Regions from separate parts of the Dyella marensis genome, predicted to be linked through region 1. Evidence: riboswitches for the same ligand, from Rfam matches in the RefSeq annotation. Region 1 holds a riboswitch; each other region holds the start of a gene.

Region 1 (7,681 bases):
AGGTCGGCCTCGCCCGCCGCCGCATACAGCCGCGCGCGAACATCGGCTTCGCCGCACATCCACAGATCCAGCTGATACACCGGCGCACCGCTCGCGCGCTCCAGCACCATCGGATCGAGAAAATCCGGCCCGGTCTTGAACACCCGCACGCGCCGTCCGCGCCGCGCATGCGCGCGCGCCAGCGCTGCGGTGAACGAGGTCTTGCCCTGCCCCGAAGCCGGCGCGGACACCAGCAACGCCGGCACCCGCCGCACGGCGTTCACAGCTCGACTCCCAGCTGCGCGCGGATGCCCGCCTCGAACGCATGCTTGACCACGCGCATCTCGGTCACCGTATCGGCCACCGCCACCAGCGCATCGGGCGCGCCGCGGCCGGTGATCACCACGTGCTGGCCGGCCGGACGCGCGGCCAGCGTGGGCAGCACCTGCTCCAGCGTCACGTACTGCTTGACCAGCGCGATATTCAGCTCGTCCAGCAACACCAGCCGGTAGCGCTCGTCCGCCAGCATGCGCGCGGCGATCTGCCAGGCGGCCTGCGCGGCGGCGACGTCGCGCGCCTTGTCCTGGGTTTCCCAGGTAAAGCCCTCGCCCATCACGTGGTAATCGACCATGTCCGGAAAGCGGCGGAAGAACGCTTCCTCGCCGGTGGAGAAGCTGCCCTTGATGAACTGCACCACGCCGCAGTGGAAACCGTGGCCGAGCGAGCGCGCCAGCATGCCGAAGCCCGACGAGCTCTTGCCCTTGCCGTTGCCGGTGTTCACCACCAGCACGCCGCGGTCGATGGTGGCGCGGGCGATCTTGCGGTCGACCAGCTCCTTCTTGCGCTGCATGCGCTCGCGGTGGCGCAGTTCTTCGTCGCTCATGCCCGGGTTCCTGCCTGGCGAGTGGAGTTCACGCGCGCCAGCGCCCAGTACGCCGCCAGCGCCACGATCACATAGGTCAGCGTGGTGCGCACGAACAGCGGGCCCCACTGCCACAAGCGGGCAACGTACTCGCCCAGGTGCGGATTCGCATAGCGCCCGCCCAGCCAGTAGAACGCGCCGTTGGAAATGGCGAACGAGACCGAAGCCGCCACCAGCGCCACGCCGAACGCACCGGCCAGCGCCAGCGGCGCCGGCGCCATCCGCGCTGACCACAGCCGCCCCGCGTACCACAGCACCGCATACGCGGGCAGCAGGAACGAGTAGGCCGGCGTCACGCAGAAATCGCTGACGCCGGCATACGACACCGACACCCAGTCCAGCACCACCGCCAGCGCCATGAACGCGGCAAAGGCCAGGTGCCGCCGCAGCCACAGGCCGCCGAGGAAGAACAGCGCCATCGAGGCATCGGGCAGATGCAGCGCGGTGCCGAAGTGATGGAAGCGCGTGGCGATCATCACCGCGGCGAACACGATGGCGAGCGGTACGGAGAAGCGTGGCATGGCGGTGGACATGGTGCGGTCCTCGGGGCGGAAGGGATTCACTGCGCGGGCCGGTAGCTCACGCTGAGCATCGCGGTGCGGCCGGGCTGGTTGTAATAGGCCGCGGTCTCGTAGTGCTTGTCGAAGGCGTTGCGCACGCTCAGCTGCACTTTCCAGTCGCGGTCCAGCGCATAGGCCAGGCGCAGGTCGGTGAGCGCATAGCCGCCCAGGCGATAGCCGTTCGCCAGGTCGTCGTAGCGCTTGCCCGCCGCGTACACGCTGGCGCCGATGCTGAAGTCGCCGAAGCCGCGGTCCGCATCCACGCGCGCGCTGCGCGGGGCACGGCGCGGCAGCAGCTTGTCGCGGTAGGTGTCGCTGCGGTTGCGCGGGTCCAGCCAGGTGGCGGTGCCGCGCAAGGTCCAGCCGGCCAGCGTGGTGGAAGCCACCGCTTCGGCGCCGCGGATGCGCGCGCGGTCGACATTGCCCGGCACGCCGCGCGAGGCGTCGTAGGCGATCAGGTCGCGGATGCGGGTTTCGAAGGCATTGAGCGACCACAGGCCCCAGCCCGGCGTGCCGCGCAGGCCCAGCTCGTAGCTGCGCGAGCTTTCCGGCCGCAGCGCGGTATTGCCGTAGCCGGGGTAGTACAGCTCGTTGAAGGTCGGCGCCTTATAGGCGGAACCGGCGCTGGCGGTGAGGCGCATGCCCGGCGTGAAATCCCAGCCCCAAAGCAGGCTGCCGGTGGTCTTGCCGCCGAACTGCTGGTTGTCGTCGTGGCGCAGGCTGGCCTGCAGCGACTGCGCGCCGAACGCCTGCTGCCACTGCGCGAACAGGCCGCGGTTGAGGCGCTGGTCGCGCGCATAGCTGGTGTTGCTGTCGACGCGGTCGCGCTGCCAGTCGTAGCCCAGGCTCCACAAGCCGCCGCCGAGATTGAGGTCGCCCTGCAGCGAGCCGAGATCGCGGTGCGTATCGAAGGTGCTGGTGTAGCGGCCGTTGAGGTAGTTGTCGCCGAGGTCGGCGCTCTGGCCGGCGCTCGCGGTGAGCGTGAAATCGCGGCTCGGCCGCCAGTGCACGCGTGCACCGTAGACCTGCTGCACCACGTCGGACTGGTTGCTGGTGGAGCCGTCGTAGGCGTTGTAGCCCCAGCTGCGCAGCCACTGTGCGTCGGCATCCCAGGCGTCGCTGAAGCGGTAGCCGCCCTTGAGCGAGACGGAGCTGTCGCGGAAGCCGTCGCGGTCCGGTTCGTTGACGAAGCAGCCCGCGCCGCGCGGCGACGGCTTGCCGCGGCAGGCGTTGATGCCGTCGGTGTCCTCGTGCGTGGCCTGCACCGCATACCAGCCCTCGCCGACCTTGCCGGCCAGGCCGGCGGCGCCGCGGAAGCTGTCGTTGCTGCCGTAGCCCAGCTCCAGGTTCGGCTCGAAGGCGCCGCTGGGGCGTCGGGTAAAGATCTGGATCACGCCGCCCAGCGCTTCCGAACCGTAGAGGCTGGAGAACGGACCGCGCACGATCTCGATGCGCTCGATCTGCTCCACCGGGATGTTCTGGATCGACGGCTGGCCCAGGGTGGCCGAGCCGATCTTCACGCCATCCACCAGCACCAGCACGTGGTCGGCCTCGGTGCCGCGCAGGAACAGCGAGGTGGCTTTGCCCGGGCCGCCGTTGTTGGCCATCGACAGGCCCGGTGTGCCTTGCAGCAGGTCCGCCACGGATTGCGGCTGCAGGCGCTCGATCTCGGCGCGGTCGATCACGGTGACGGCGGCGAGCGTGGCCGATTCGCTCTGCTCGGTGCGGGTGGCGGTGACCACCACGCCCTTGAGGTCCTGCGAAGGCTCGTCGGCCTGCGCGGCGGTGGAAAGCAAGACAAGGGAAAACGCGGCCGCAAACGCGGACCGGCGCAAGGACGGAACATGCAATGACACTGGTGGCTCCTGGACCGCGCCTGCCCGCGCGGAATCGCTTCGGTTGCAGGACAGGCGGAAGGAGCTCCGGACGGACGCACGACGAGGGCGCGCTCGCCAGGAGCACGCCCACCGCATGTCCGGTTCACCTCGAGGCCGGTCTCCGGGCTCGCGAGCGAAGGCTGATGCCTCCCCGACCGGCGCCTTCCCATGCTTCGCAGCACAGTGGCTTCCGCCGATCGTGTCTCGCCTACCGTTGCGGGGGCAGCTCCGGAATAGCCGTCAATACGGCGCACCGGATTCCCGTTTCAACCACCGGCCAGGCCAGCGGTCACCTCAGGCCCGGGCATCTTAGCAGTACGACAAGGGGGTGCTCGTCATGACGAGTAGGAGGTGTCGTGGCGAGCCCCGACCCCTCACCCCGACCCTCTCCCCGGCGGGGAGAGGGGGATGACGGGTGGGGCGAAAATCGAGCGAAGAGCTCGCGGCGCAGCCGCGGCGTTCCGCTTGTGCGCTTTTGCTCTACCGGGTCCCCTTGGCGCCGGCGGTGAGGGCTGGACGAAAAGGCCCCGAAGGGGGCGAGGACAGGAGTCCTCGCCTTTTTGATCAGGGCATGGATGCCCTGTCAAAAAGCCCGGCCAGCCCTCACGGACCCTCAGCAGCTGCGCTGCTGAGGGCGCCAAGCAGGGTGCCCTCTCTTTTTGGTTACTTTTTCTCTGGGCACGCAGAGAAAAAGTAACTCGCCCCGCGGCAGCGGGGCGAAACCCTCGCCAACGGCGAGACCCATACGCGTCAACGCGACAACCGAGCACCATCGCCACTGGATCCCGGCCTACGCCGGGATGACGAGTAGGGGGCGGCAAGGCGCGCCACTCGCTAGCCCCCTTCACCCCCAGTCCACCATGTGTCTCCCCACTGACGCACAGCTGGCAAGGCACTGCAACACCACTGCGATTAGCTAGCCACAGCCCGCAATCAGGCAGCACCCGAGCGCCCCCATGAGCGAAATCGACCCCAAGCGACGCCGATTCCTGCAGATGACCGCCGCCGCCGCCGGCGGCCTCGCCGCAGCCTCCCTGCTCCCCGAAACCCTGCGCCAGGCCCTGGCCGCCCCCTCCCCGACCGGCACCGGCAACCTCACCGACGTCAAGCACGTGGTGATCTTCATGCAGGAAAACCGCTCCTTCGATCACTACTACGGCAGCCTGCGCGGCGTGCGCGGCTTCGGCGACCGCGTGCCGGCGCCGCTGCCCGGCGGCGCGCGCAGCGTGTGGCAGCAGCCCTACACAGGAAATACGGACGGCTATCTGCTGCCGTTCCGCATGAACACCGCGACCACCAGCGCGATCTGCGCCAATGCGCCGGCGATGAACTACCCGGTGGACACGGCGATCTTCAACAAGGGCAAGTTCGACGCCTGGAACACCGCACGCGCGGCCGGCCTCGGCATGGGCCATTTCGAGCGCGCCGACCTGCCGTTCTATTACGCGCTGGCCGACGCCTTCACCATCTGCGACCACTACTTCGCCGCCACCCTCACCCAGACCAACCCCAACCGCCTGCATGCGATGACCGGCAGCAACGGCCTGTCGGTGGGCCAGGCGGCGGTGCTGGACAACACCGAGCCGAGCGCGGGCTTTACCTGGACCACCTATGCCGAGCGCCTGGAAAAGGCCGGCGTGAGCTGGAAGGTCTACCAGGAAAGCAACAACTTCGACGACAACGCGCTGGCCTGGTTCAAGAACTTCAAGCAGGCCAAGCCGGGCACGCCGCTGCATGACAAGGGCATGGCGACGCAGGCGGACATGGTCGCCGCGTTCGCCCAGGACGTGGCCAACGACACGCTGCCGCAGGTGTCGTGGATCGTGGCCGCCGATTACCTGTCCGAACACGCCAGCTTCAAGCCGGCCTACGGCGAGGACCTGAGCGCGCGCCTGCTCGCCGCGCTCGCCGCCCATCCGGCGGTATGGGCCAAGACCGCCTTCATCCTCAACTACGACGAGAACGGCGGCTTCTTCGACCACGTGCCGCCGCCGACGCCGCCGGCTTCGTCCAACGACGGCTTGTCCACGGTGAGCGTGACGGGCGAGATCAGCAACGGCCAGCCGATCGGCCTGGGCTTCCGCGTGCCGCTGATCGTGGTGTCGCCGTGGACGCGCGGCGGCTGGGTGTGTTCGCAGGTGTTCGACCACACCTCGGTGCTGCGTTTCCTGGAGCAGCGTTTCGGCGTGATGGAGCCGAATATCAGCGCCTGGCGCCGCGCGGTGTGCGGCGACCTGCTCAGCGCCTTCGATTTCAGCGGCAGCAACAGCGGCTGGCCCGGCTTGCCCTCCACCACCGGCTACACCGCCGCGGCGGACCAGCAGTGCAAGAACCTGCCGGCGCCGAGTATTCCCTCCACACAGGCGATGCCGGCGCAGGAAGCGGGTACGCGGCCGGCGCGCGCGCTGCCTTACACGCTGCGTGCGGATGGCCGGGTGGATGCGGCGGCGGGGCGCTACTGGATCGACTTCCATAACGACGGTGCGGCCGGCGCGGTGTTCCAGGTGTATGCGGCGAACCGCAGCGACGGGCCATGGCGCTACACGGTGGAGGCGGGCAAGCAGCTGTCGGATTACTGGAGCGCGGCGCGTTACACCCAGGGCGTGTACGACCTGGAGGCGCATGGGCCGAATGGTTTTCTGCGGCAGTATCGCGGCAGCGTGGCGACCGGGATGGGCGCGGCGCCGGAAGTGGCGGCGAGCTACGACGCCGCAGGCAATCGCCTGCGGCTGGCCGTGACCAATAACGGCGGCGCGGCATGCACCGTGACGGTCAGCAATGCTTATGTGGAGGGCGATGTGCGGATTTATTCGGTCGCCGCCGGGGCTACGGTGAATGACAGTTGGGCACTGGGTGGCCATGCCAACTGGTACGACTTGAGCGTGACGGTTGCTGAGCTGGCGGGTTATTGGCGGCGGTTGGCGGGGCATATGGAAAACGGCCTGCCAAGTATCAGCGAACCCCGCTAGCGAACTCTTCTCCCCTCCGGGGAGAAGATGGCGGCAGCCAGATGAGGGGCCGGGGCTCGCGGGAAGGGTTCGACAGGGCGCGGCCTGCTTGCTGCTTCTGCTTCTCCGCTCCGCCCGACCCCTCACCCCAGCCCTCTCCCCGGAGGGGAGAGGGGGAAAAAGAAAAGGCGCCCTGTGGGCGCCTTTCTTTTTTTACTGCGTGCGAAACACCAACTGCCCGCCTTCCGCATCCACCCCGATGACATCGCCCGGCGCGTACCGGCCTTCGAGAATCTCCTTCGCTAGCGGATTCTCCAGCTGCTGCTGGATCGCCCGCTTCAGCGGCCGCGCGCCATACACCGGATCGAAGCCCACATTGCCCAGCAGGTCCAGCGCCTTCTCGCCGATCTCCAGGCGCAGCTGGCGTTCGGCCAGGCGCTTTTCCAGGTGGATCAGCTGGATCAGGGCGATCTTGCGGATCTGCTTCTTCTCCAGCGGGCGGAACACCACCAGCTCGTCCAGGCGGTTGATGAACTCAGGACGGAAGTGCGCCTGCACCACGCCCAGCACCGAGGCCTTCATCTGCAGGTAGTCGGCTTCGGAATCGCCGGCCTGCTCCTGGATCAGCTGCGAGCCCAGGTTGGAGGTCATCACGATCACGGTATTGCGGAAATCCACCGTGCGGCCCTGGCCGTCGGTGAGGCGGCCATCGTCGAGCACCTGCAGCAGGATGTTGAACACGTCCGGATGGGCCTTCTCCACCTCGTCCAGCAGGATCACGCTGTACGGACGGCGGCGCACCGCCTCGGTGAGATAGCCGCCTTCCTCGTAGCCGACATAGCCGGGGGGCGCGCCGATCAGGCGGCTTACCGAGTGCTTCTCCATGAACTCGCTCATGTCGATGCGCACCATCGCGTCCTGCGTATCGAACAGGAATTCGGCCAGCGCCTTGCACAGCTCGGTCTTGCCCACGCCGGTAGGGCCCAGGAACAGAAAGGAGCCATACGGGCGGTTCGGATCGGACAGGCCGGCACGCGCGCGGCGGATCGCGTCGGACACCGCGCGCACCGCTTCGTCCTGGCCGACCACGCGCTTGTGCAGCGCCTCTTCCATATGCAGCAGCTTCTCGCGCTCGCCTTCCAGCATCTTGCTGACCGGGATGCCGGTCCAGCGCGATACGACCTCGGCGATCTCCTCGTCGGTGACGCGGTCCTGCACCAGCTTGAACTCGTGCTTCTCGGCGGCCTGCGCGGCGGCGAGCTGCTTTTCCAGTTCCGGCAGGCGGCCGTACTGCAGCTCGCTCATCTTGGCGTAGTCCTGGCGGCGCTGCGCGGCTTCCAGCTGCACGCGGGCCTGCTCGATCTGTTCCTTGATCTTGGTCGCGCCCTGCAGCAG
Region 2 (7,681 bases), 1.1 Mb from region 1:
GGCTGCTGTAGGTCGAAGCCGAGGCGCCGCGGATGGCCACGTTGGCCGGCACGGCCAGGTGGTAGCGGCCGGCATTGGCGTAGACCTTCAGGCTGGAGTCGCCGAACACGTCCCAGCTGATGCCCAGGCGAGGCGCGAGCTGGTGGCGCTGCTTGGCGTAGGACTCGCCGCTGCCGTTGAAATTGTTGAACTGCTCGTTACGCAGGCCGATGTAGGCCAGCCAGCGATCGTTGATCTGCCAGTGGTCTTCGATGTACTGCGCTTCCTGTTCCACGCGCACGTTGGCGGCGGCCTTGAACACGCGGTAGTCGACGTAGTTCAGCGTGCCGGTCGGGAAATGGATGTCCGGACGGCCGGCGATGTTGCCGCTCGCCGGAGCCAGCGTGTAGATGTAGCGCTGGTTCGACTCGTACGACGTGCCCGAATAAGACTCCAGCGTCTGGTTGTCCACACCCACGCGCAGGTCGTGGCTGCCGAGGCGGTACTCGATGTCCAGACGCCAGCCGTGCGTCTTGTCCTCAGCGCCCGGGGCGAGCAGGTTGCCGATCAGGTAGCACGCCGGCGGACGCACGAGCGCGCCGCTGGCATTGCGGTACTGGCCGCTGACGATCGGGCACGAACCGCCGCTGGCCGAGGTCGGCGTCTGCGTGTGCACCGACTTGCTCTTGCCGTACAGCGCGTTGACCGTGAGGTTGTCGGTGATGTAGCCGGTGTACTTGCCGATGTAGAAGTCACCGCCCGGGGTCGGGTTGGCGCCGCCGGAATAGTTCTTCAGATCGACCGTGCCGCGCTTGGCGCCTTCGGCGAGCGTCGGGGTGTAGCTGTAGCCGTAGACCTGGTCCTGCTCGGTCGTCTTGTCCGAGAAGGCGGTCAGTTCGAGGATGTGGCTGTCGGTGATGTTCCAGTCGATCTTGCCCAACCAGCGCGGCGACTTCACGTCGTAATACGCCACCTGTTGCGCGGTGGCCGAGGCGATGGTCTTGCCTTCCTGCTTGGTGAAATCACCGGTCAAATAGATGAACAGCTTGTCCTTGATCAGCGGACCGCTGATGTACGCACCGTATTCCGTGACCCACGACTTGTTGTCGTTGCGGTACTGGAACAGCGTGTTGTCGGACGGCTGGATGATGTTGCGCGGATCGGAGCGGAGGAACTTCGGAATCCACAGCGCCATCACGCCGGCCTTCCATTCGTTGGTACCGCGCTTGGTGATCAGGTTGACCACGCCGCCGGTGGAACGGCCGTACTCGGCGCCGTAACCGCCGGTGAACACCTGCTGCTGGTCGATCGCATCGAACGGCAGCTGCGCCAGACCCAGGTTGGTCAGCGCGTTGGTCACCGAAAAGCCGTTGATGTAGTACTGGTTCTCGGCCGCCGAAGCGCCGCCGAACGAAGCCACGTTGCCGTAGCGCGAGTCGCCCAGCACGGTGCCGGGCGCCAGCAGGGCGGCCGCGGTCACGTTGCGGGCCACCGGCACCTTGGACAGCTGCTCGGCGGTCAGCACGGTGCGGGAGTCGACCGACGACACGTCGATCGCCGGCAGCGCGCTGGCCACCACCTGCACGCCTTCGAGGTTCTTCGCCTCGCCGGCCGCGACCGCAGCCGCGGTGAAGCTCACTTCGGTACCGGTGCCGACCGCCGCGAGCACATCGTTGCGGGTATCGACGGTGGCGCCATCCTTGACCAGGGTGACCTTGTAGCGGCCGACCGGCAGCGAGGACGCGCGGTAGCGGCCGGACTGGTCGACGCTGATGTCGCGCGCAAGGCCGGTGTCGATGTTTTCGATATGGACGGTGTTGCCGCGGGTAGCGTCAACGCGGCCGAAGATCACGCCTGATGCGTTCGACTGCGCCTGCACCACTCCGGCAAGGCTCATTCCCAACGCAACGACGAGTGCGGTCTGACGCCAACGCGGCGCGCGACCAGCGTGCTGGTACTTGATCATCTGTGTTCTCCCCATGATGGCCTGAAGGCCGACAGGCGCAAGGCGCCGAAAACGCCTAGCGCAAGAATGCGTGTGGGGCATTCGTAAGCCCCGGATCGCAGCGAGAGAACTTCCCCAAGCCTCGTCGCGCCGCACGCAAGTTCCCGCGGTAAGCGGTCCGAACATAATTGCGAAAATCGCTGGGCGTCAACAAAATATTTACGCTTACGCGAAGCTTACGAAGCTCACTGAAACAATGACTTAGGCAAACAAATGAAATATTACCCGGAGCTTGCGTAAAACCTTCGCGAAACTTGCTTCCGGACAATATTTGGTGGCCAAACCGTCAAGAAATGACAGAAATGTCGGCCATGGGAAACGATGATGATCGCAGGAACAGGCGCCCCCCCCATCGGGTCATTCCGCCCCGCGTTGTCAGCCACCCGGCCTCCCCGTTAAAGTTGCGTTCGTTCGGGTGTCCCAAAGCCACGCTGCCAAGGGATGAAACGGGAAGCCGGCGCGCCTTGAGGGCAAGGCCGGCGCTGCCCCCGCAACGGTAAGCGAGCAGTTCTTGCCTCCAGCGACATGCCACTGCGCTCCCACGAGCGCGGGAAGGCCGCGGGAGGATCGCGCGGCAAAGCGCACTCGCAAGCCCGGAGACCGGCCCGAATATCTTTCCTGGTGGCTCGCGGAGGGCGCAGCCGGACCACGTGCCGGTGCCGTTCGCCTGCCGTCGTTTGCGCCTCCTCCTCCGTCATGCCGCCAGCTCGTCATCGATGGGCCGTGCGCGAGGCGCGGCCGAGGAAAACGCTCCATGAAGAAGACCCTGCTGGCCACCGCCCTGCTGTCCTGCTTCGCCGCGGCCCACGCCGCCGACCAGAACGACGCCGGGCAGCTCCCCACCGTGGTGGTGACCGCCACCCGCACGGCCACGCCGATCGACGAGACGCTGGCGCCGGTCACCGTGCTGACCCGCGCCGACATCGAACGCCTGCAGCCGCAGTCGGTGCAGGATCTGCTGTCCGGCCTGCCGGGCGTGGCCTTCGGCAATGCCGGCGGCCTGGGCCAGCAGACCTCGCTGTTCATGCGCGGCACCAATTCCTCGCACACGCTGGTGCTGGTCGACGGCGTGCGCATCGGCACGGTGGGCGCGGGCATTCCGGCCTTCGAGCAGCTGCCGGTGGAACAGATCGAGCGCATCGAGATCGTGCGCGGCCCGCGTTCCAGCCTGTATGGCTCGGATGCGATCGGCGGCGTGATCCAGATCTTCACCCGCCACGGCCAGCCCGATCAGGCGCTCACGCCGTCGGTAACCGTAGGCGTGGGCAGCCATCGCCTGGCCGACGGCCAGTTCGGCCTGTCGGGCGGTTCGCGCAACGCCTGGTTCAACGCCAGCGTGGGCGGCCAGTACACGCGCGGCATCAATGCCTGCCGCGCCGCGGCGGCCGGCGTGGGCGGCTGCTTCACCAACGAGCCGGACGACGACGGCTACCGCACCTACAACGGCGCGCTCAGCGGCGGCTATCGCTGGGACGGCGGCACCGAACTCAGCGCCAGCGTGCTCAAGAGCAAGGGCGACATCGAATACGACGGCGACTTCCAGAACTACACGCGCCGCTCGCAGCAGGTGGCCGGCGCGAACCTGCGCTTCGCCGTGCTCGACGCCTGGAAGATGAGCCTGAGCGCCGGCCAGAACATCGACCGCGCCGACAACTATCTCAACCGCGCGGACCTCGGCGCCGATATGGCGCCCGCCGGCCATCTGTATTCGCGCCGCAACCAGGCCAGCTGGCAGAACGACGTGACGCTCGCGCCGGGCCAGCTGCTCAGCGCCGGCGTGGACTACCAGCAGGAACACGTGCAGAGCGACACCGACTACCTGCGCAGCAAGCGCGACAACACCGGCGTGTTCGCGCTGTACCAGGGCCAGTTCGGTCCGCACGAGATCCAGCTGTCGGCACGCCACGACCACAACCAGCAGTTCGGCAACCACGACACCGGCTTGGCCGCCTACGGCTACGGCTTCGAGAACGGCCTGAAGTTCACCGCCTCGTACGGCACGGCGTTCCATGCACCGACCTTCAACGACCTGTACTTCCCGCCGTTCTTCGGTTTCGCCACCGCCAATCCCGACCTGAAGCCGGAGAAGTCGCGCACGGCGGAGATCGGCCTGTCGGCGCGTCCGGGCGTGTGGAACTGGGCGGTGAACGCCTACCAGACCAAGGTGGACGACCTGATCGGCTACGACGCCTTCTTCGTGCCGGTCAACATCAGCAAGGCGCGCATCCGCGGCATCGAGGGCCAGGCCGGCGCCGACGTCGACGGCTGGCACCTGCGCGGCTATCTCACCTTCCAGAAGCCGGAGAACCGCGGCGAGGACGATCCCAACCGCGGCAACCTGCTGGCGCGCCGTCCGGAACGCATCGCCCGCCTCGACCTGGACCGCGATCTGGGCGGCGCCTTCAGCATCGGCGGCACGGTGAATGCCGAGGGCTACCGCTACGACGATGCGGCCAACCTGCAGCGCCTGGGCGGCTACGCCACGGTGGACCTGCGCGCGAGCTGGCATTTCCAGCCGGGCTGGACCCTGCAGGGCCGCGTGGCCAACGTGTTCGACCACCGCTACGAGACCGTGCGCTTCTACAACCAGCTGGGCCGCACCGCCTACCTGACGCTGCGCTACAGCCCGGCGCACTGAGATCCGGGCGCAGGTTGGGGTGAGCCGCAGGCGAACCCCAACGTGGCACCGTCATAGGCCGCGACGTTGGGGTTCGCCGATGGCTCACCCCAACCTACGACCTATATGCGCCACGCACTTCAGGCACATCCCAAGCATGTGCCCCCCGGCATAAAGTCCCGCCTGCGGAGCGCCGCAGGAGGCGCCGCCCGGGGACTACGTGAACATCTTCGCTCCAATGATCCGCCGCCCGGTGGGCACTTCGCTGCTCGCGCTGGGCCTGGCGCTGGCCGGCATCTGGACCTACCTCCTGATCGGCGTGGCCGCGCTGCCGGCGCTGGAATTCCCCGGCATGTCGGTCTATGCGGAAGTGCCCGGCGCCAGCGCGCAGACCATGGCGTCCACCGTGGCCGCGCCGCTGGAGCGGCACCTGGGGCGGATTCCCGGCATCAAGGAGATGAGTTCGGAGAGCAACGACGGCTCCAGCTCGGTGATCCTGCTGTTCGAGCCGGGCAAGTCCACCGACAAGCTGGCGCGCGACGTGCAGGCGGCGATCAATGCCGCCCAGGTGGACCTGCCCTCGAGCATGACCATCCCGCCGCGCTACTTCAAATTCAACAACTCGCAGATGCCAGTGCTGCTACTGTCGATGACCTCGAGCACGCAGAGCCCCGACAAGCTGTTCGACATGGCCGACACGCTGATCAAGCCGGTGCTGTCGCAGGTGCCGGGCGTGGCGCAGGTGCGCATCATGGGCGGACGGCCCAAGGCGGTGCGCGTCGAGCTCAACAATGCGCAGCTGGCGGCCATGGGCCTGTCCGGCAACGACGTGCGCAATGCGCTGCGCGCGGCCAACGTCACCTCGCCGCAGGGCATCCTGAGCGACGGCACCACGCAGATGACGGTGACCGCCACCGACTCTCTGCACAATCCCGAAGAATTCGGCCAGCTGCTGATCTCGGTGAAGAACGGCACGCCGGTGCGGCTGTCGGACGTGGCCAAGGTCTACAGCGGCCAGCAGGACGAATACCAGGCGGCCTGGTTCAACGGGCAGCGCTCGGTGACCATCCGCGTGAGCAAGCGCCCGGAAGCCAATGCCGTGGCCACCGCCGACGCGGTCCGCGCCAAGCTGCCGGAAATGCGCTCGTGGCTGCCGGCGGACCTCAAGATCACGCCGATCTTCGATCTCACCCAGACCACCCGCTCGGCCCTGCACGAGGTGGAGATCGCCTTGCTGCTGAGCATCCTGCTGGTGGCGCTGGTGATGCTGGTGTTCCTGCGCCGGCTGCGCCCGACCCTGATCGCCACCTTGAGCGTGCCGCTGTCGCTGGCCGGCGCCTTCATCGTGATGTGGTCGCTGGGCTACACGCTCAACACCTTGTCGCTGGTGGCGCTGGTGCTGTGCATCGGCTTCGTGGTGGACGACGCCATCGTGGTGATCGAGAACATCGTGCGCCACATGGAGCACGGCGAGCAGGCGCTGCCGGCGGCGCTGCTGGGCGTGCGCGAGATCGGCTTCACGGTGATCTCGATCACCCTGTCGCTGGTGGCGGTGTTCGTGCCGCTGCTGTTCGGCAACAGCCAGTTCACCGTGATCATGCGCGAGTTCTCGGTGACGCTGACCGCCGCGGTGGTGATCTCGGCGGTGATCTCGCTCACCGTGACGCCGGCGCTGTGCGGCTGGATGCTCAAGCAGGAGAGCGAACGGCGCGAACCGGGCCGGATCGAGCGCGCCGTGGAGCGTTTCGACCGCGGCATGCAGCGCGTCTACGAGCGAGCGCTGGACTGGGCCATGCATCACCGCCGCCTGATGCGCTGGCAGCCGCTGATCCTGCTGGCGCTGACCGTGGGCCTGGCCATGGCGGTGGTGAAGACCGCCGGCTTCAACTTCATGCCCAAGGAAGACATCGGCCTGATCCGCGCGATGGTGCGCGCCGACACCAATATCTCGCCCGGCCTGATGGCGCTGCGCGCGCAGAAGGCCGCGGAGATCATGCTGAAGGACCCGGCGGTGCTGGACGTCACCACCTTCCTCGGCGCCGACAATGCCGGCGGCGCGGTGGGCAACCAGTCGGTGATGTACGTCGACCTCAAGCCCAAGGGCAACGGTCCCGGCGAGCGCCCGGAACATATCGACAAGGTGGTCGAGCGCCTGCGCAAACAGTACGAGCTGCTGCCGGACGTGCAGGTGTCGCTGAGTTCGCTGAGCTTCTTCAACGGCGGCGGCGGTGGTGGCGGCCAGGGCGCGGAGAGCTTCCAGCTGATCAGCGCCAGCACCATCGACCTGCAGCCCTGGGTCTACAAGGTGACCAAGCTGATGAAGGACCGGCCGCCGTTCCGCGACGTCAGCAGCGACTACGACAATATCGACAAGCAGCAGATGCTGAAGGTGGACCGCCAGGCCGCCGGCCGGCTCAACATCAGCATGGGCATGGTCGACACGGCGCTGTACAACGCCTTCGGCCAGAACCAGGTGTCGATCATCTATTCGGACATCAACCAGTACTGGGTGGTGCTCACCTCCAGCGCCGAGCACACGCTCACCCCCGGCACCCTGCTCAACACCTATGTGCGCAACGGCACCGGCGGCATGGTGCCGCTGTCGGCGGTGGCCCGGATCGAGCCGAACGTGACGCCTTCCATCGTCAATCACTACAACCAGATGGAAGCGGTGCAGATCTACTACAACCTGCCGCCGGATTTCCCGCGCGACAAGGGCATGCAGCTGATCGACCAGCTGGTGGCCGCGGCGCGCCTGCCGGCCGGCGTGAAGATCGGCTACACCGGCGAGAACGAGAACCTGCAGGAGAGCAAGGACAACTCCATGCTCCTGCTGCTGGGCTCGATCTTCGCCATGTATATCGTGCTGGGCATTCTGTACGAGAGCCTGGGCCAGCCGCTGACCATTCTTTCCACCCTGCCGGCGGCCGGCGCGGGGGCGTTCCTGGCCATGCTGGTGACGCAGACGCCGATGTCGCTGATCGGCGTGATCGCGATCCTGATGCTGATCGGCATCGTGAAGAAGAACGCGATCCTGATGGTGGATTTCGCCCTGGTGCGGCAGCGCGAGTACGGGCTGT
Region 3 (7,681 bases), 740 kb from region 1:
CGTGGCCGACTACATCGCCATCGCCAAGGCGGGACCTGCGGTGATCGTTTCCAACGTGCCGCAGTTCAGCATCTACAGCGAAGATGCTGCGCGCCGCTTCGTGCTGCTGGTAGATGAGTTCTACGACCGCCATGTGAAGCTGATCCTTTCCGCTGCAGCGCCGATCACCGAGCTGTATGACGGCGACCGGCTGCGTGCGGAGTTCGGGCGTACGGAGTCGCGGCTGATCGAGATGCAGAGCGAGGAATACCTGGCTTCACCGCATCTGGCGTGAACGAGCCTGTCAGCGGTTAACCGATCGCACTGGTGCCCGCTTCCCTTGGCTCGTTGGCATGCCTGCGCATGCCAACGAGCCAGGGTTTTGCATTGCCGCCCGAGTCAAGCGGCATGCATCGCATCGCCATCCCTGTCTCGGCAAGCCGCAGGAAAGCGGCTCCTAGCGACGGCCCGAACCGACCATAGGCAGTTGCTTACCCGGCCCCGCCTTCACCCAGATAAACTTCAGACTGTTCCACAGCTCGCCCGAACTAAGATCGACATATGCAGTAGGTGCTCCCTGCGCTGCGCAAGGAAGACCACCGAATGAGACCACCCCGATCTGGTAGACGCGGCCACCGATACTACGAATGATGGGACTGCCACTGTCGCCATGACAGGCTCCTTGTCCGCGCACTCCAGCGCAGAAATAAGTGCTCAGATCATCGCCATATGCGGCCGCACACTCGTCGTGTGCCAGCAAAGGCACGTCCACCGCACGCAATCGATCCGGAAAAAAGGGGATATCCGGATCCGTGTTGCCCCACCCCATCACCGTTACAAATTGACCGGGTCGGTACAAGGCATCGCTGCCCAGCGTGGGCAAGCTGACCGGGACGACGCCGCTGACGGGTGCGTCAAGAAATATCAGCGCCAGATCGGAGTCCGGGACCGTGCTGACCGCTACCGCGCTGACGCCTCGCCGCTGCGCTCCAATGTCGTCTGAAAGCAGGGTTTGCCCGATGGTGACCGAGAGCCCTGCCGCATTTCCGTCGGTTACGTTGTTGACACAATGCGCAGCGGTAATCACCACGTCCCGGCGATAAAGCGACCCTCCGCAGAAATGCCGCCCGCCAGATTGCAGGGAAGCCATGAACGGGTACTGCGCCCTGGACACCTCATGACCACCGATGATGCGCGGATCGATGCGGGAGCCGTTCTCCACGGATACCTGCGGCTTGGCAAAAGCCAGGCTCGCAGTAGTGAGAGCGAGCATGCTGGCCATCCAAGCCACGATGCTGACGATTGCCTTCTTGTTCGAACGCATTTGCATGAGACTTCTCCAGGTCATGGAAGAGGATTATCCATTGCATTGCGATAATGCCCGCTAAAAGCCAGCGCTTACGCGGCTACAAGTAAACACATGATCTTTGCTTCCTGGATATCGCAGAAGTACGAAAGTCTTCTCTGACATGCAGCTCCATGAAGCTGGCCTCTTCCGCTACTGCGCCGACCACTGAGCTGTACGACGGGAGTAGCTGCGTGCTGAGTTCGGGCGCACGAAGTTGAAGTTGGTCGAAATGCGGAGCGAGGAAAATCTCGCGTCGCCGCATCTGGCGTGAGGGACGGTTACCAGGAGCGGATCACTCCGGGCGGCCGTGCCCTCCTCGACCATGGCGTGCCAGCAGGCACGCCATGGTCGAGCATTGCCGCCGAGTCACGGCTTGCATCGCCGTTCCGCCGTACGGCTGCTTGGGAATCAGGCCTAGCGACGGTTCGATCCGACGGTATGCAGTCCTTTATTCCGCGCCGGTTGCACCCAGATAAACCGCAGGCTATTCCACAGCTCGCCTGAGCTGAGGTTGGCATACACCCCAGGCGCACCCTGCTCCGCGCATCCCTCGCCGAACGAGACGACGCCGATCTGATAGACACGGCCACCTATGCTGCGAATGATCGGTCCGCCGCTATCGCCCTGGCAGGAATCCTTGCCACGGACACCTGCGCAGAAGTAGGTGCCCAGCTCGTATCCTTCATAGCTGGCGGCGCACTCCTCCGGCGCAAGAATGGGCACATCCACTTCCCGAAGCCGATTGGGGAAGAACGGCAGCTCCGCATCGGTGTTGCCCCAGCCCATGACCGTTGCCGTCTGCCCGGGCCGGTACAAGGCATCGCTGCCCAGCGTGGGCAAGCTGACCGGAACGACGCCGCTGACCCGCTTGTCCAGAAACACCAGAGCCAGATCGGACGCCGGGAGCGTGCTGATCGCCACTGCCCGGATCCTTCGCCGCTGCGCGCCGATGCCATCCGAAAGCAGGGTCTGCCCGATGGTGACCGTGAGCTCCGCCGCGTTGTCGTCGGTTACATCGTTGACGCAGTGAGCAGCAGTAATCACCACATCCTGGCGATAAAGCGATCCCCCGCATAAATGCTGCCCGTCGAATTGCAGCGAAGCCATGAACGGATACTTCCCCCTGGATACCTCATTGCCGCCGATGATGCGCGGATCGATGCGCGGGCTGTTTTCCACGGATGCCCGCGGCGTGGCGAAAGCGAGACTCGCGGCGGTGAGCGCGAGCATTCCCGCCATCCAGGCCATGACCCTGACGGCCGTCTTCTTTCTCGAACGCATTTGCATGGGACTTCTCCAGTTCATGGAAGAGGGTTAGCAACTGCATGGCGTCAAGCGCTCGGAAAGCCGGCGCCTGCGCAGCTACGAGTAGACGCCTGACCCTTGCCCGGAGATATCGCAGAAATCCGAAAGTTGCGCCGAACATGCCGATGGCCCGCACGAGGGACGCTGCATACCCGGAATAGTCCCAATTGCCTGGCTGAAACCCGCCATGGACGCGTCCCTGCGCATACGCTTCGCAACGGACATCCACGCCGGAGAATGCTCATGATGCGCAGCGCCTTGCTCATGCTGTCCCTTGCCGCCGTATCGGCCGTACCTGTCCATGCCACCGATGTGGCGCAAAGCATTCAGGACGAACTGCCCCAGGTCGTCGCATGGCGCCACGACATCCACCAGCATCCCGAACTGAGCAATCGCGAGACGCGCACCGCCGCACTGGTTGCCGCGCAGCTGAAGAAGCTCGGCCTGGACGTGCGTACCGGCATCGCGCACCACGGCGTGGTGGGCGTTCTAAAAGGCAGCAAGCCCGGGCCGAGGCTGGCAATCCGCGCCGACATGGACGCGCTGCCGGTCACCGAGGAAACCGGCCTGCCGTTTGCCTCAGCAGCGCTGGGCGAATACCGCGGCAAGTCCACCGGCGTGATGCACGCCTGCGGCCACGACGCGCACACGGCCATGCTGCTCGGCGTCGCCACCGTGCTCGCCGGCATGAAGCAGGAGCTGCCGGGCGAGGTGATGTTCGTCTTCCAGCCGGCGGAGGAAGGAGCGCCAGCGGGCGAGCAAGGCGGAGCCGCGCTCATGCTGAAAGAAGGCGTGTTCCGCGACTTCGCGCCGGATGCCGTATTCGCCATGCATGTGATCAGCACGCTCAACGTCGGCACGGTGGCGCTGCGGCCGGGACCCACGCTGTCCGGGGCGGACGGCTTCAAGCTGGTGGTCCACGGACGCCAGACGCACGGCGCCATGCCGTGGAACGGCGTCGATCCCATCGTCACCGCGGCGCAGATCGTCGAGCAGGCGCAGACCATCGTCAGCCGCCGGCTGGATATCGGCACGCTGCCGGCCGTGCTCAGCTTCGGCATCGTCGAAGGCGGCACGCGCCACAACATCGTGCCGGACAAAGTGGAACTGCAGGGAACCCTGCGCAGCTTCGATCCCGCCATGCGCCAGCGAGCCATCGACCATCTGCGCGGCATCGCCGAACACGTGGCCGCCGCGAACGGCGCCACGGCGGAACTGCAGATCCCGATGGGCGACAGCTATCCGGTCACGGTCAACGACGCCGCATTGACCGCACGGGTACGCAGCAGCCTGGTCAAGGCGGTCGGCCACGCGCATGTGGTCGAGGCCCCGCCGGCCATGCCCTCGGAGGATTTCGCTTATTTCGCCAAAGAAGTGCCCGGCGTGTACTTCTTCGTCGGCGCCACGCCAGCCGGCCAGGATGCGGCGAAGGCGGCAGCCAATCATTCGCCGCGGTTCTTCATGGACGAGGGCGCCATGAAGGTAGGCATGACCTCGATGCTGCAGGCGACGCTGGACTATCTGCAGGCCCCAGCCACCGAAACGGATCACCAGGAGCAAGCAGCGAGCTGAGCAGGGGGATGGAAAGCCCGCTACTCGTCCGGCTTCTGGCGAACCGACACGCCCGCCAAAGCCGGTGGCGTGCCGCAGCGGCCGGAGCGCAGCGCATCCAGATAAGCCGACACCAGCGTCGTCGTGCTCTTCTGCGCACCCGCGGCGAACTGGCCGCCGCCTAAGTTCATATGGTTGGCGCCATCCACCACGGCCAGCCAGCGGCAGCCCGGCCCCAGTCCATCGAAGGCCTGCATGCGCCAGCGGTAGTCGCCGCCCAGCCCCTGGTCCCGCGTGCCGGTGACCAGCAGCGTGGGCGCGGCGATCGGTGCCCATGCGCCTTCGGGGAACACCGGTCCCGGCCCTTCCGGCGATAAGGCCACGTAGGCGTCGAAGCTGCCCTTCGGCGCCAGCCCCAACTTGTTGTGCGCACCGGCTTCCAGCATCACCGTGATCGCGCCCATCGAATGGCCGAGCAGCGCCTTGAACGATGCGTGGCAGCGCTGTTCCGACCACGCCAGCGCCGCGTCGATGTCGAGAAAGCGCGCCCGATAAGCCGGCGCATCGGTGACCAGGGCGGTGATGCCGCCCTTGAAGCCATGGCTGCGCAGGTCCTGCTTCAGCACCGGCAGGCCGCTTTCGCGGTGCCCCATCACCACCACGCGCCAGCCGTCGGCGCTCAAGGCCTCGCCTACATAGCGCAGGCCCTGCTCACTTCCGCCGGCACCGTGCGACACCAGCAGCAGCGGCGGGCAGGTTTTCGCCGCGGCAGGCTCGTACACCATCAGCGGCGTGCTCGCGCCATCGGAACGCGGCACCTCGATGCGTTCCGCGGCCCAGGCCTGCACGGTGGCGGCCAGCGCCAGCAGCGCGGCCACGATCTTCGGCGACGTCGTCGACATGCTTCACTCCCCTTCGATGGCCTGCACTGCGGTAACGTGGCGGCCTTTCCTGCACGGAGCCCCGCCATGACCAGCCTGCTCTTCCTCGCCCTGCTGTCCGCGCCCGGCATGCCGGCGGACGATTTCTCAACGCGGGTGCAGCAGGCCAAGTTGACCGAGGGCGCCAAGGACGGGCCGGACTACCAGAAGAAGATGTGGGCCGCGATCGGCGACCGCACCACCGACGCGCTCAAGGGCTGCATCGCCACCCTGCCCAAGCCGGACAAGTCCCCTTTCGTACTGGTCGCCGACGTGCACGCCGACGGCAGCCTGGGCCGGGTCGAAGTCCGCGCCCCCACCGACGTAGCCACCTGCCTGCTCAGCCGCTTCGCCAGCTGGAAGCTGCCGGCCCCGCCGGCCAGCCCGGCGCCGTATCCGATCGAGGTGGATTTCAGCATCGCCCCCTGAGCGCCCGGGCAGAACCGATCGCCAAGATTTTTCGCATGGCCGCCAGGCCGCGCCAGGCCTTGAATTACCCCACTTATCCACCGATATATGCACAATGGCTTGGGTTGACCTTCCCTGCCTTACCCCTATATGTTGTGTCGGTCGGTGCCTTTCTCAGACCCACGGTCGGATTGGCTTAATAGGGAATCCGGTGCGAATCCGGAACTGCCCCGCAGCGGTAAGCGGAAACGAAAGCTCCCATCGCACTGGCCTTCCAAGGCTGGGAAGCGGGGGCGAGTAGGTCGGATCGGTCGCCAGCGAACGGTCCATGTCTGCGAGTCCGAAGACCTGCCGGCACATCGCGGCCTTCAGCGCCGCGGTGAGTGATGGCGGCTTCCGCGGGGAGGCGCGTCGTGGCGCGGAGCCTTCGCTCCGCCGCACGGCCGTCCCCGCCTACACCGCCTTCGTCTCAGCCCTGCGCGCGGGAGCAGGTCGTTGAAGCCTTTGGCCTGGAGCGATGCCATGCAACCTATCGACACCGACTCGCGCGAGCGCACCGACGACCGCGCGGACGCATCCGCCTTCCCTGCCGCCGACGCAGCTGCCGCCGCGCCGGAGTCCATTCGCATGGAAGCCGTGGCGGAGACCCCCTTCGCCCTCACCCCGCCGCACAACCCCGGCCAGATGCGCGTGACCAAGCGCAACGGCAGCCAGGAGATCGTCGACGTCAACAAGATCGTGCGCGCGGTGACCCGCAGCGGCGAAGGCCTGCATGCGGTCGATCCGCTGCGCGTGGCGCTGAAGACCATCGGCGGCCTGTACGACGGCGCCACCACGCGCGAGCTGGACGAGCTGTCGATCCGCACCGCCGCCGCGCTCACCGCCGAGGAGCCCGAGTACGGCCAGCTCGCCGCGCGCCTGCTCGGCGCCTACGTCGACAAGGAAGTGAGCGGCCAGGAAATCCAGAGCTTCTCCCAGTCGATCGCGCGCGGCGCGGAGCTGGGCATCCTCAACGCACGCCTGCGCGACTTCGTCGCCGCCAATGCGCGCAAGCTCAACGACGCCATCGATCCGCTGGCCACGCGCCGCTTCGAATACTTCGGCCTGCGCACCGTGTACGACCGCTACCTGCTGCGCCACCCGCAGCTGCGCAAGGTGATCGAGACGCCGCAGTACTTCTTCATGCGCATCGCCTGCGCGCTGGGCGGCAACGAGATCGGCGAGACGCTGGAGCTGTACCGCCTGCTGTCCTCGCTGGAATACATGGCCAGCTCGCCCACCCTGTTCAACGCCGGCACCGCGCACGAGCAGCTCAGCTCCTGCTTCCTGCTCGACTCGCCGACCGACTCTCTGGAGTCGATCTACGAGAAGTACGGCGACGTGGCCAAGCTGAGCAAGTTCGCCGGCGGCATCGGCCTGGCCTACTCGCGCGTGCGTTCGCGCGGCTCGCTGATCCGCGGCACCAACGGCCATTCCAATGGCCTGGTGCCGTGGCTGAAGACGCTGGATGCCTCGGTCGCTGCGGTGAACCAGGGCGGCAAGCGCAAGGGCGCGGCCTGCGTGTACCTGGAGCCGTGGCACGCCGACATCGAGGAGTTCCTCGAGCTGCGCGACAACACCGGCGACGAGGCGCGCCGCACGCACAACCTCAACCTGGCCAACTGGATTCCCGACGAATTCATGCGCCGCGTGGAGAGCGACGGCGACTGGTCGCTGTTCGATCCGAAGATCGTGCCGCACTTCGTCGACAGCTGGGGCGAGACCTTCGAGCGCGCCTACCGCGAAGCGGAAGCCGCCGGCATCGCGGTGAAGAAGGTGAAGGCGCGCGAGCTGTACGCGCGCATGCTGCGCACCCTGGCCCAGACCGGCAACGGCTGGATGACCTTCAAGGACCGCAGCAACGCCACCAGCAACCAGACGGCCAAGGCCGAGAACGTCATCCACCTGTCCAATCTGTGCACCGAGATCCTCGAGGTGACCAACGCGGGCGAGACCGCGGTGTGCAACCTGGGTTCGGTGAACCTGGCTCGCCACGTGGTGGACGGCGTGTTCGACTTCGACAAGCTCGCCGCCACCGTGCGCACCGCGGTGCGCCAGCTGGACCGCGTGATCGACCTGAATTTCTATCCGATCGACACCGCGCGCACGGCCAACCAGAAGTGGCGCCCGG
Region 4 (7,681 bases), 1.9 Mb from region 1:
TGGCCAGGTCGATCACCGCCAGCCCCACCGGCACCGCGAGCACGCGCTGCTTGCGGCGCCGGATGCCGCCCTGCGCGATCGCCTCGCCCAGCTCGACGCTGTCGAACAAGGACAGATCCACCGAGCTGGGCTCGCCCAGCCGCTTCAGGGCCGCACGGCGCTGGTCGTAGAGGATCAGGTCGATCTGGCCGAGGAAACGCGTACCCAGGTCCAGGAAACCGTTGGCGCCGACCACGCAGGCGCCCTCTTTCAGGCGCACGCCGTCGAGCAGGCCCTGGCGCGAACTGGTCGACACCAGAATGATGTCGGACGAGGACAGCACCGCCGGACTGTCGGCCACCGGAAAGGCGATCGGCCGGTAGCGCTCCGCGAACTGGCGGGCGAAGCGCCGCGTGCGTTCGCGGTTCCTGCCGATGACGTGCACCGTGGTCAGGCGCGGCATCCTCGGCAGCAGGTATTCCAGTGCATGGAAGTTGTTCTCGCCCGGACCGATCACCGTCAGCACGCGGCTGTTGCGATCGGCAGCGTAGTAGGCGCACATACCCGTCGTGATACCGGTGCGCCAGCTGTTGATGTAGCCGCCATCCATCACCGCCAGCGGATAGCCGTTATCCGGATCGTTGAGCACGATCATGCCCATCGCGGCGGGCATGCCCCGGGTCGAGTTGTCCGGGCTGACGCTGGCCCACTTGATGCCGACATAGCCCTTCAGCGGAAGGTAGGCCGGCATACTGTTGATGAATTGCAGCTTGTGAGGATCCTGCCCAAGGCGCAGGGAGAATTTCGGATGATTCTCGATGCTTCCGTCAGAAATCCCCGCGTAGATTTCCTCAAGAATTTCGATCGCGATGTCATGGATCATGGCCTTGCGCACCGCGCTCCGATTGATATGTCGCGTTGCCATCACGGGTAGTACTCCTATCTCCATCTAGCCGATGGCCCGAACATACGGACAACGCAAGCCGATAGGCAGCTTGATCATTCCTATTGGACATCTCCTAAATTCTGGCTATCGGGTGCATGGGCCAGCTCCGTGCGTTCATCGGCAGGCACGCGGAAATCCCATGTTTTCATTCGGTCGATCGCGATTTTTCGCCAGCCATGCTGGAGCTCGTTTGGAGGATCATTCCGTAGGATTTCTACGAGCTCACCGGATAGCCTCTTAGTGAGAAATCCATCGCAAATCGACGCAGGCATTCCAGCGGCAGCCTCCAGAAACTTGTTGGAAAAATGGCTTCCGCACACTTTTCAGACAGATCGCAGCTGCACTGGACGGTAAGCCATCCCCATCGGGACAAACAGGCATGGAACGAAAGCAAGCATGACGAGCAGGCTGAAAACGCAAAGACCATGACCCTCGGTCTCTGCGCCATCCCAAGGAAACCAAGCCATGCTCAAACTTCGCCTGCCCTTGATGATCGCCGCATGCACGCTCGGCACCGCATCCATCCATGCCGCAGTTGCATCCCCATCCACCCACGGATTCCAGGCCATCTCCGCCGACCCCGCTCCGCTGGCCAGCCGTCCCGCCATCGTCGATCTCTCCGAGATCTACGCCCTGCTCACACCTGTTTCGAAGGCCACGACGCGCGCCTCGCTGGCCAGGCGTTCGATCACCGCGTCCAGGCCACGCCAGCCAGCCACCGCCCGCTCGACGTCGTTCTGATCGACGCCAGGGCGCTGGAGTACAACAAGGCACTGGATGAAACCAGCGCGCTGTTCGATGCCGGCCTGCCGGTCGCTGTTTTCACCCCCGCGGGAACCTCCGCCGATGCGCGCGGCAAGGTCGCCAGGCTGTTCGGCGCGGCTTCCGAAGCGGACCTGGCCATCTATGCCAGGAAACCGGGCGGCGTACGCGTGTTCTCCACCGACGTCGACCGGAGCCTCGCCTATGCCGACACGGCGGCGCGCGTGCGGCATTTCCAGCAGGCCGTGGCGGACCACCTCGCCGCCATCGAACGCGGCGGCAAGCTTCCCGCGCTGGAATCGCGGCAAGCCAGGCAAGCCACCGGCAACGGCAGCAGCCCCGATCATCTGCCTATCGTCGAATTCACCCACAACGTTCGGCAGCGGCGAGCAGTCGCTGACGCGCGAAATCACCGTGATCCGCGACTCCACGGCCAGCAAGGATCAATTCAACGTGATCATGAAGACGTCGGGGCTGATCAAGGGCGGCGCAGACGCGGCTCCCCAATGCCGCCCCGTCGCTTGTATCGGATACACGCAGTACTACCTTGTCGACGCCATGCTCGATTACGGCAGGAACGCCCAGCCCACCGTGGCGCGCACTCTTCCGGAAACCACCAGCAGGTGCCGAGGGTCGCGGCGCCGCGGCCGTCGTTGATCAGGCAGCGGCCGGCGTTTTCCTTGGATTGCAGGATGACGACCGGTTCGCGGTGCAGGTAAGGCGAATCGAGGTCGATGGTCACGGCACTGGTTTTCACCCTGACGACCGGGCCGGAGGATCGGCCAAGGCCATTCCTCTGCACCAACGACGAGGTGGCGGCGAGCTTGAACCGAAGCTCGGCTTGATCGCCGCCGCCGGATTGCCCGCCAGGGCCTTCTCCGCATCCGCACCGAGGTTGAAGCCGAAACTGGTTGTCTCCGATTCGGTGTGGTTGTAAGTGGGATCGGTCCTGCAGCAGGGACATCACCCGCCGCGCCGGACAGTGGTACCTGGACAGCTTCGACCGCTATGTCAGCCGCCTGGACGGACGCTGCCTTGCCGTCAACGAGCGCAACGCCCGCCTGGTGGAAGTGGTGGCGTGCAACGACCGCAGCACGCAGAAGTGGTACTGGGCCGCCGACCGCATCAACTCCAAGCTCAACGGCGGCGACAGCGGATGGCGCCTGTTCGTTGACGGCAATGCGGTGAAGGCGCGCATCGACCCGAAGCGGCAGCAGGTCATTCCCAATAACCCCAACCAGGTGCTGCTCAATCCCTGGTCCACCTACCCAGGCGCGCCGGTCGCCGGCGCCACCATTCCCACCCTGGGCATACCGCAGCCGCAGGTGCCCGAAGCCTGGGTGCGGACCTTCAGGGACATTCCCTCGACCGAACGCTGGGAGCCGGTCGCGCTGCGCCAGTACAAGGAGGGCTGAGCCTTCACCCGGAGCAGCCCCGCGAGGGCTGCTCCACCTCCCCTCACGATCTTCCGCTTGACGGAACCCCGTCCCTGCCCCTAATTTCCCCGCCGCTGGTGGTTTTCATCCTTTCATCGCGATGAAAGGATGCAATTAAAAGGGAAGCCGGTGCGGCCTTACGGCCAATTCCGGCGCTGCCCCGCAGCGGTGTGTGGAAACGACCCTCGTCAACAGCACTGGCCAGTGGACTGGCCGGGAAGCGGCGAGCACTAGGCGAGGCGCCTGCGCCTCTCGTCCACGAGCCCGAAGACCTGCCCCGGCCGGAAGGCGATGAGCTTTCTGTCTGACCTGGAGCTTCCGCGGGGAAGCGGCTGGGGCTGCGCGCCATGCTCACGCCATGGCCGTCCGCTCCTGCGCGACCCTGCGCCAGCCCGGTTCGCCCGCGGGGGCGAAGGTCGCGCGCATGTCCGCGGAAGCTTCGCGGCCATGCGCTTCCTTCGTTCCTCATTCACCACGAATCGAGGAAATGCAGCATGAGCACCGTTACCAATCTCGGCTTCCCGCGCATGGGTGCGCGGCGCGAGCTCAAGCAAGCCCTGGAAGCCTACTGGCGCGACGAAGCACTGCGCCCGCAGCTGCTGGACACCGCCCGCCAGCTACGCGAACGCCACTGGCAACTGCAGCGCGAGGCCGGCGCGCACGTCGTGCCGTGCAACGACTTCTCGCTGTACGACCACGTGCTCGACACGGCCTTCCTGCTCGACGCCATCCCCGAACGCTACCGCGCCCTGGCCGACGCCGACCCGCTGGCCGGCTACTTCGCCATGGCGCGTGGCACGCAGCGCGCGGGCCTCGACCTGCACGCGCTGGAAATGACCAAGTGGTTCGACACCAACTACCACTACATCGTCCCCGAACTGCATGCCGCGCAAACCTTCCGCCTGCGCGACGACAAGCCGGTGGCGCAGTTCCTCGAAGCGAAGGCGCTGGGCCATGCGGCGCGTCCGGTGCTGCTCGGTCCGGTGAGCTTCCTGCTGCTGTCCAAGACCGCCGACGGCAGCGACCGCCTCGCCCTGCTCGAACGCCTGCTGCCCGTCTACGCCGAACTGCTGGGCAGGCTGCGCGAAGCCGGCGCCGAATGGGTGCAGATCGATGAGCCCTGCCTAGTACTCGATCTCGACGAAGACGATGCCGCGGCCTATCGCCAGGCCTATGCCGCGCTCGCCGCCGCCGCGCGGCCGAAGCTGCTGCTGGCTACTTATTTCGGCGCCCTCGGCGACAACCTGCGCCTCGCGCAGGAACTGCCGGTCGACGGCCTGCACGTCGACCTGGTGCGTGCGCCGGCCCAGCTCGATGCCGTGCTGGAGACGCTGCCCGCCGAACGCGTGCTGTCGCTGGGCGTGGTCGACGGCCGCAACGTGTGGCGCGCGGACCTGGACCGCGCCATGGCCGTGACGCGCGTGGCGATCGAACGCGTGGGCAAGCAGCGCGTATGGCTGGCGCCGTCCTGTTCGCTGCTGCATGTGCCGGTGGACGCCGCGCTGGAGAAGTCGCTGCCGTCCGACGTGCACGCCTGGCTGGCCTTCGCACGGCAGAAGCTCGAAGAACTGCGCACCGTGGCCGACATGTGCAAGGGCGTGGTCACCGCCTACCCCGCGCTGGAACGGGCGCGCGAGCTGATCGCCGCGCGCCGGGCCTCGCCCAGGGTGCACCGCCTGCAGGTGGCGCAGCGCCTGGCCAACCTGGATGCCGCGGACGCGCACCGCCGCTCCACCTACGCCTTCCGCCGCGCGAAACAGCAGCAGCGCTTCGACCTGCCGCTGTTCCCCACCACCACGATCGGCTCCTTCCCGCAGACTCACGAAGTGCGCGAGGCGCGCGCCCGCCACAAGTCCGGCCAGCTTTCCACCGCGGACTACGACGCGCTGATCGCCGCGCAGACCGCCGCCTGCGTGCGCTTCCAGGAGGAGATCGGCATCGACGTGCTGGTGCACGGCGAGTTCGAGCGCAACGACATGGTCGAATACTTCGGCGAGCAGCTCGACGGCTTCGTCTTCACCAGGCATGGCTGGGTGCAAAGCTATGGCTCGCGCTGCGTCAAGCCGCCGATCATCTACGGCGACGTGCAGCGGCCCGAGCCGATGACCGTGCGCTGGTCCACCTATGCGCAGTCGCTCACCAGGCGGCCGATGAAGGGCATGCTCACCGGCCCCGTCACCGTGCTGCAGTGGTCCTTCGTGCGCGACGACCAGCCGCGCGCCACCACCTGCCGCCAGCTGGCGCTGGCCCTGCGCGACGAAGTGCTGGACCTGGAGACGGCCGGCATCCGCATCATCCAGATCGACGAACCGGCCCTGCGCGAAGGCCTGCCGCTGCGCCGCGCGGACTGGACCGGCTACCTGGCCTGGGCGGTGGAGAGCTTCCGCCTGGCCGCCGCTGGCGTCGCCGACGACACGCAGATCCACACGCACATGTGCTACTCGGAGTTCAACGACATCATCGAGGCGGTGGCCGCGATGGATGCCGACGTGATCTCGATCGAGACCTCGCGCTCGCGCATGGAACTGCTCGATGCCTTCGTGCGCTTCCGTTATCCGAACGAGATCGGGCCCGGCGTGTACGACATCCATTCGCCGCGCGTACCGGACGTGGCGGAGATGGTCGGGCTACTGGAGAAGGCCAGTGAAGTGCTGAGTCCGGAGCAGTTGTGGGTGAATCCGGATTGCGGCTTGAAGACGCGCGGGTGGGATGAGACGCGCAGGGCGCTGGTGGCTTTGGTCGAGGCGGCGCGGGTGATGCGCGAGCGGGTTACCGCGGCGGTGTGACGTTCCGCTTTGCTCCCTCTCCCCTCCGGGGAGAGGGCTGGGGTGAGGGGCCGGGCGGAGCGGTGCGCTGAGGGTCGAGAAAGCCAAAAGCTTTTCTATTCTTCGTAGAAGCGCTACCGCAAGCACCCGCCCCTCATCTGCCTACCGGCATCTTCTCCCCGGAGGGGAGAAGAGTTCCGTATCGCGACGCTCCCTTTCAATTGCCCTCGCTTCGCCCCGATCCGCACACAGCATGGCCGCCGCCAGATCGCGCCCTCGGTTTATCGTCCCGCACTTGCACACAAGGATCGAAGGAACCCCGATGCAAACCACTTCCAAAGGCTGGGGCAGCGGCCTCCTCGGCGTCGTGATCTTCAGCGGCTCGCTGCCGGCCACACGCATCGCCGTGATGGGCTTCTCGCCCTGGTTCCTCACCTCCGCACGCGCCGTCATCGCCGCCGCGCTCGGCCTGCTCCTGCTCCGCGCGCTGCGCGAGAAGCGCCCTTCCCGCGGCGACCTCGTCTCGCTCTCCATCGTCGCCATCGGCGTCGTGCTCGGCTTCCCGCTGCTCACCGCACTGGCCTTGCAGCACATCACCTCCGCGCAATCGATCATGTTCATCGGCCTGCTGCCGCTGTCCACCGCCGTCTTCGGCGTACTGCGCGGCGCCGAGCGGCCGCAGCCCGCGTTCTGGCTGTTCTCCGGACTGGGCAGTCTCGCCGTCGCCTCGTTCGCCCTGCTGCAGGACGGCGCCATCTCGGTCGAAGGCGCCTTGCTGATGGTGGGCGCGATCCTGCTGTGCGGCCTGGGCTATGCGGAAGGCGCCGCGCTGTCGCGCCGGCTCGGCGGCTGGCAGGTGATTTCCTGGGCCCTGGCCCTGGCGATGCCGGTGATGGCCGCCATCGCGGCGGCGACCCGGCCGGACAGCTGGGCGGGTATCGCTGCGCCAGCGTGGATCGGCCTGGCCTACGTATCGGTCTTCAGCATGCTGGTCGGCTTCGTGTTCTGGTACCGCGGCCTCGCGCTGGGCGGCATCGCAGGCGTCGGCCAGCTGCAGCTGCTGCAGCCGTTCTTCGGCCTGGCCCTGGCCGGCCTGCTGCTGCACGAACCCGTGGCGTGGACGATGGTGCTGGTCACCGTGCTGGTGGTGCTCTGCGTCGCGGGCGCCAAGCGTTTCGCCTGAGCCGTCCCGCCACCGTCGAAATTAATTCACATAGAGTGCCGGCAGCGCGCAGTCCCCTGAAGCCGCTCTCGCCGATCAGCCGCGATCCGCGTCGCCGGCCATCTGCCGGAAGTGTTCGTTCGCGCGCGCCGTCATGCGCGGAAGCTCGGCTGCGAGGAATTCGATAAACGACCGGACGGCGGGCACCATGCCGCGCCGCGACGGGAACACGGCATGCAACTGGTGCGCGGCGATGCGATGGCCGGGCAGCAGCTGAATCAGCCGTCCATCCGCGATCGCTTCGCCGCAAAGATTGAACGGCAGCTGCGCCACGCCGATGCCGGCCATGGCCGCCTGCTGCAGCAGATGGACGTCGTCGGTCACCAGCGCCGGCGCATACTCGATATCGATCGTGGCGCCGTCCGGCGCCGCCATGCGCCAGCGCGGACGCTCCGCTCCCGCGCCTCCCGGCCCCACTCCGGCCACGCCCTGCAGCGCGGCGGCGGAAGCAAAGGGGCCTCGCTCGCGCACGAAGGACGGACTGGCCGCGAGGACCTGTTCGCTCAGGCCGAACGTGCGCACGACCAGGCTGGAATCGTCCATCGCCGTACGGATGCGCAGCGCGACGTCG

The links. Region 1 has a riboswitch for cobalamin ahead of btuB (TonB-dependent vitamin B12 receptor). Riboswitches for the same ligand answer to the same signal wherever they lie in the genome.
Region 2: linked by a shared signal. The riboswitch ahead of ISN75_RS21970 (TonB-dependent receptor domain-containing protein) and the one ahead of btuB (TonB-dependent vitamin B12 receptor) in region 1 are both predicted to bind cobalamin.
Region 3: linked by a shared signal. The riboswitch ahead of ISN75_RS00560 (ribonucleoside-diphosphate reductase subunit alpha) and the one ahead of btuB (TonB-dependent vitamin B12 receptor) in region 1 are both predicted to bind cobalamin.
Region 4: linked by a shared signal. The riboswitch ahead of metE (5-methyltetrahydropteroyltriglutamate--homocysteine S-methyltransferase) and the one ahead of btuB (TonB-dependent vitamin B12 receptor) in region 1 are both predicted to bind cobalamin.

The regions. Positions count from the first base shown of each region.
Region 1 is NZ_CP064029.1:880,613-888,293, reverse strand. Features, by position in the region: gene ISN75_RS03790 (cobyrinate a,c-diamide synthase) at 1-263, opposite strand, end outside; gene cobO (cob(I)yrinic acid a,c-diamide adenosyltransferase) at 260-862, opposite strand; gene ISN75_RS03780 (hypothetical protein) at 859-1,434, opposite strand; gene btuB (TonB-dependent vitamin B12 receptor) at 1,461-3,317, opposite strand; cobalamin riboswitch at 3,434-3,650, opposite strand; gene ISN75_RS03770 (phosphocholine-specific phospholipase C) at 4,295-6,307, shown strand; gene clpB (ATP-dependent chaperone ClpB) at 6,500-7,681, opposite strand, start outside.
Region 2 is NZ_CP064029.1:5,000,547-5,008,227, forward strand. Features, by position in the region: gene ISN75_RS21965 (TonB-dependent receptor) at 1-1,876, opposite strand, end outside; cobalamin riboswitch at 2,381-2,607, shown strand; gene ISN75_RS21970 (TonB-dependent receptor domain-containing protein) at 2,739-4,622, shown strand; gene ISN75_RS21975 (efflux RND transporter permease subunit) at 4,822-7,681, shown strand, end outside.
Region 3 is NZ_CP064029.1:144,698-152,378, reverse strand. Features, by position in the region: gene zapE (cell division protein ZapE) at 1-274, shown strand, start outside; gene ISN75_RS00585 (serine protease) at 437-1,309, opposite strand; gene ISN75_RS00580 (serine protease) at 1,742-2,614, opposite strand; gene ISN75_RS00575 (amidohydrolase) at 2,876-4,204, shown strand; gene ISN75_RS00570 (alpha/beta hydrolase) at 4,225-5,085, opposite strand; gene ISN75_RS00565 (peptidase C13) at 5,152-5,532, shown strand; cobalamin riboswitch at 5,659-5,881, shown strand; gene ISN75_RS00560 (ribonucleoside-diphosphate reductase subunit alpha) at 6,139-7,681, shown strand, end outside.
Region 4 is NZ_CP064029.1:2,816,379-2,824,059, forward strand. Features, by position in the region: gene ISN75_RS12065 (ornithine cyclodeaminase family protein) at 1-904, opposite strand, end outside; gene ISN75_RS12070 (hypothetical protein) at 1,249-1,533, opposite strand; gene ISN75_RS12075 (hypothetical protein) at 1,552-2,127, opposite strand; gene ISN75_RS12080 (hypothetical protein) at 2,235-2,624, shown strand; gene ISN75_RS12085 (hypothetical protein) at 2,599-3,102, shown strand; cobalamin riboswitch at 3,184-3,417, shown strand; gene metE (5-methyltetrahydropteroyltriglutamate--homocysteine S-methyltransferase) at 3,618-5,909, shown strand; gene ISN75_RS12095 (DMT family transporter) at 6,211-7,071, shown strand; gene ISN75_RS12100 (LysR substrate-binding domain-containing protein) at 7,147-7,681, opposite strand, start outside.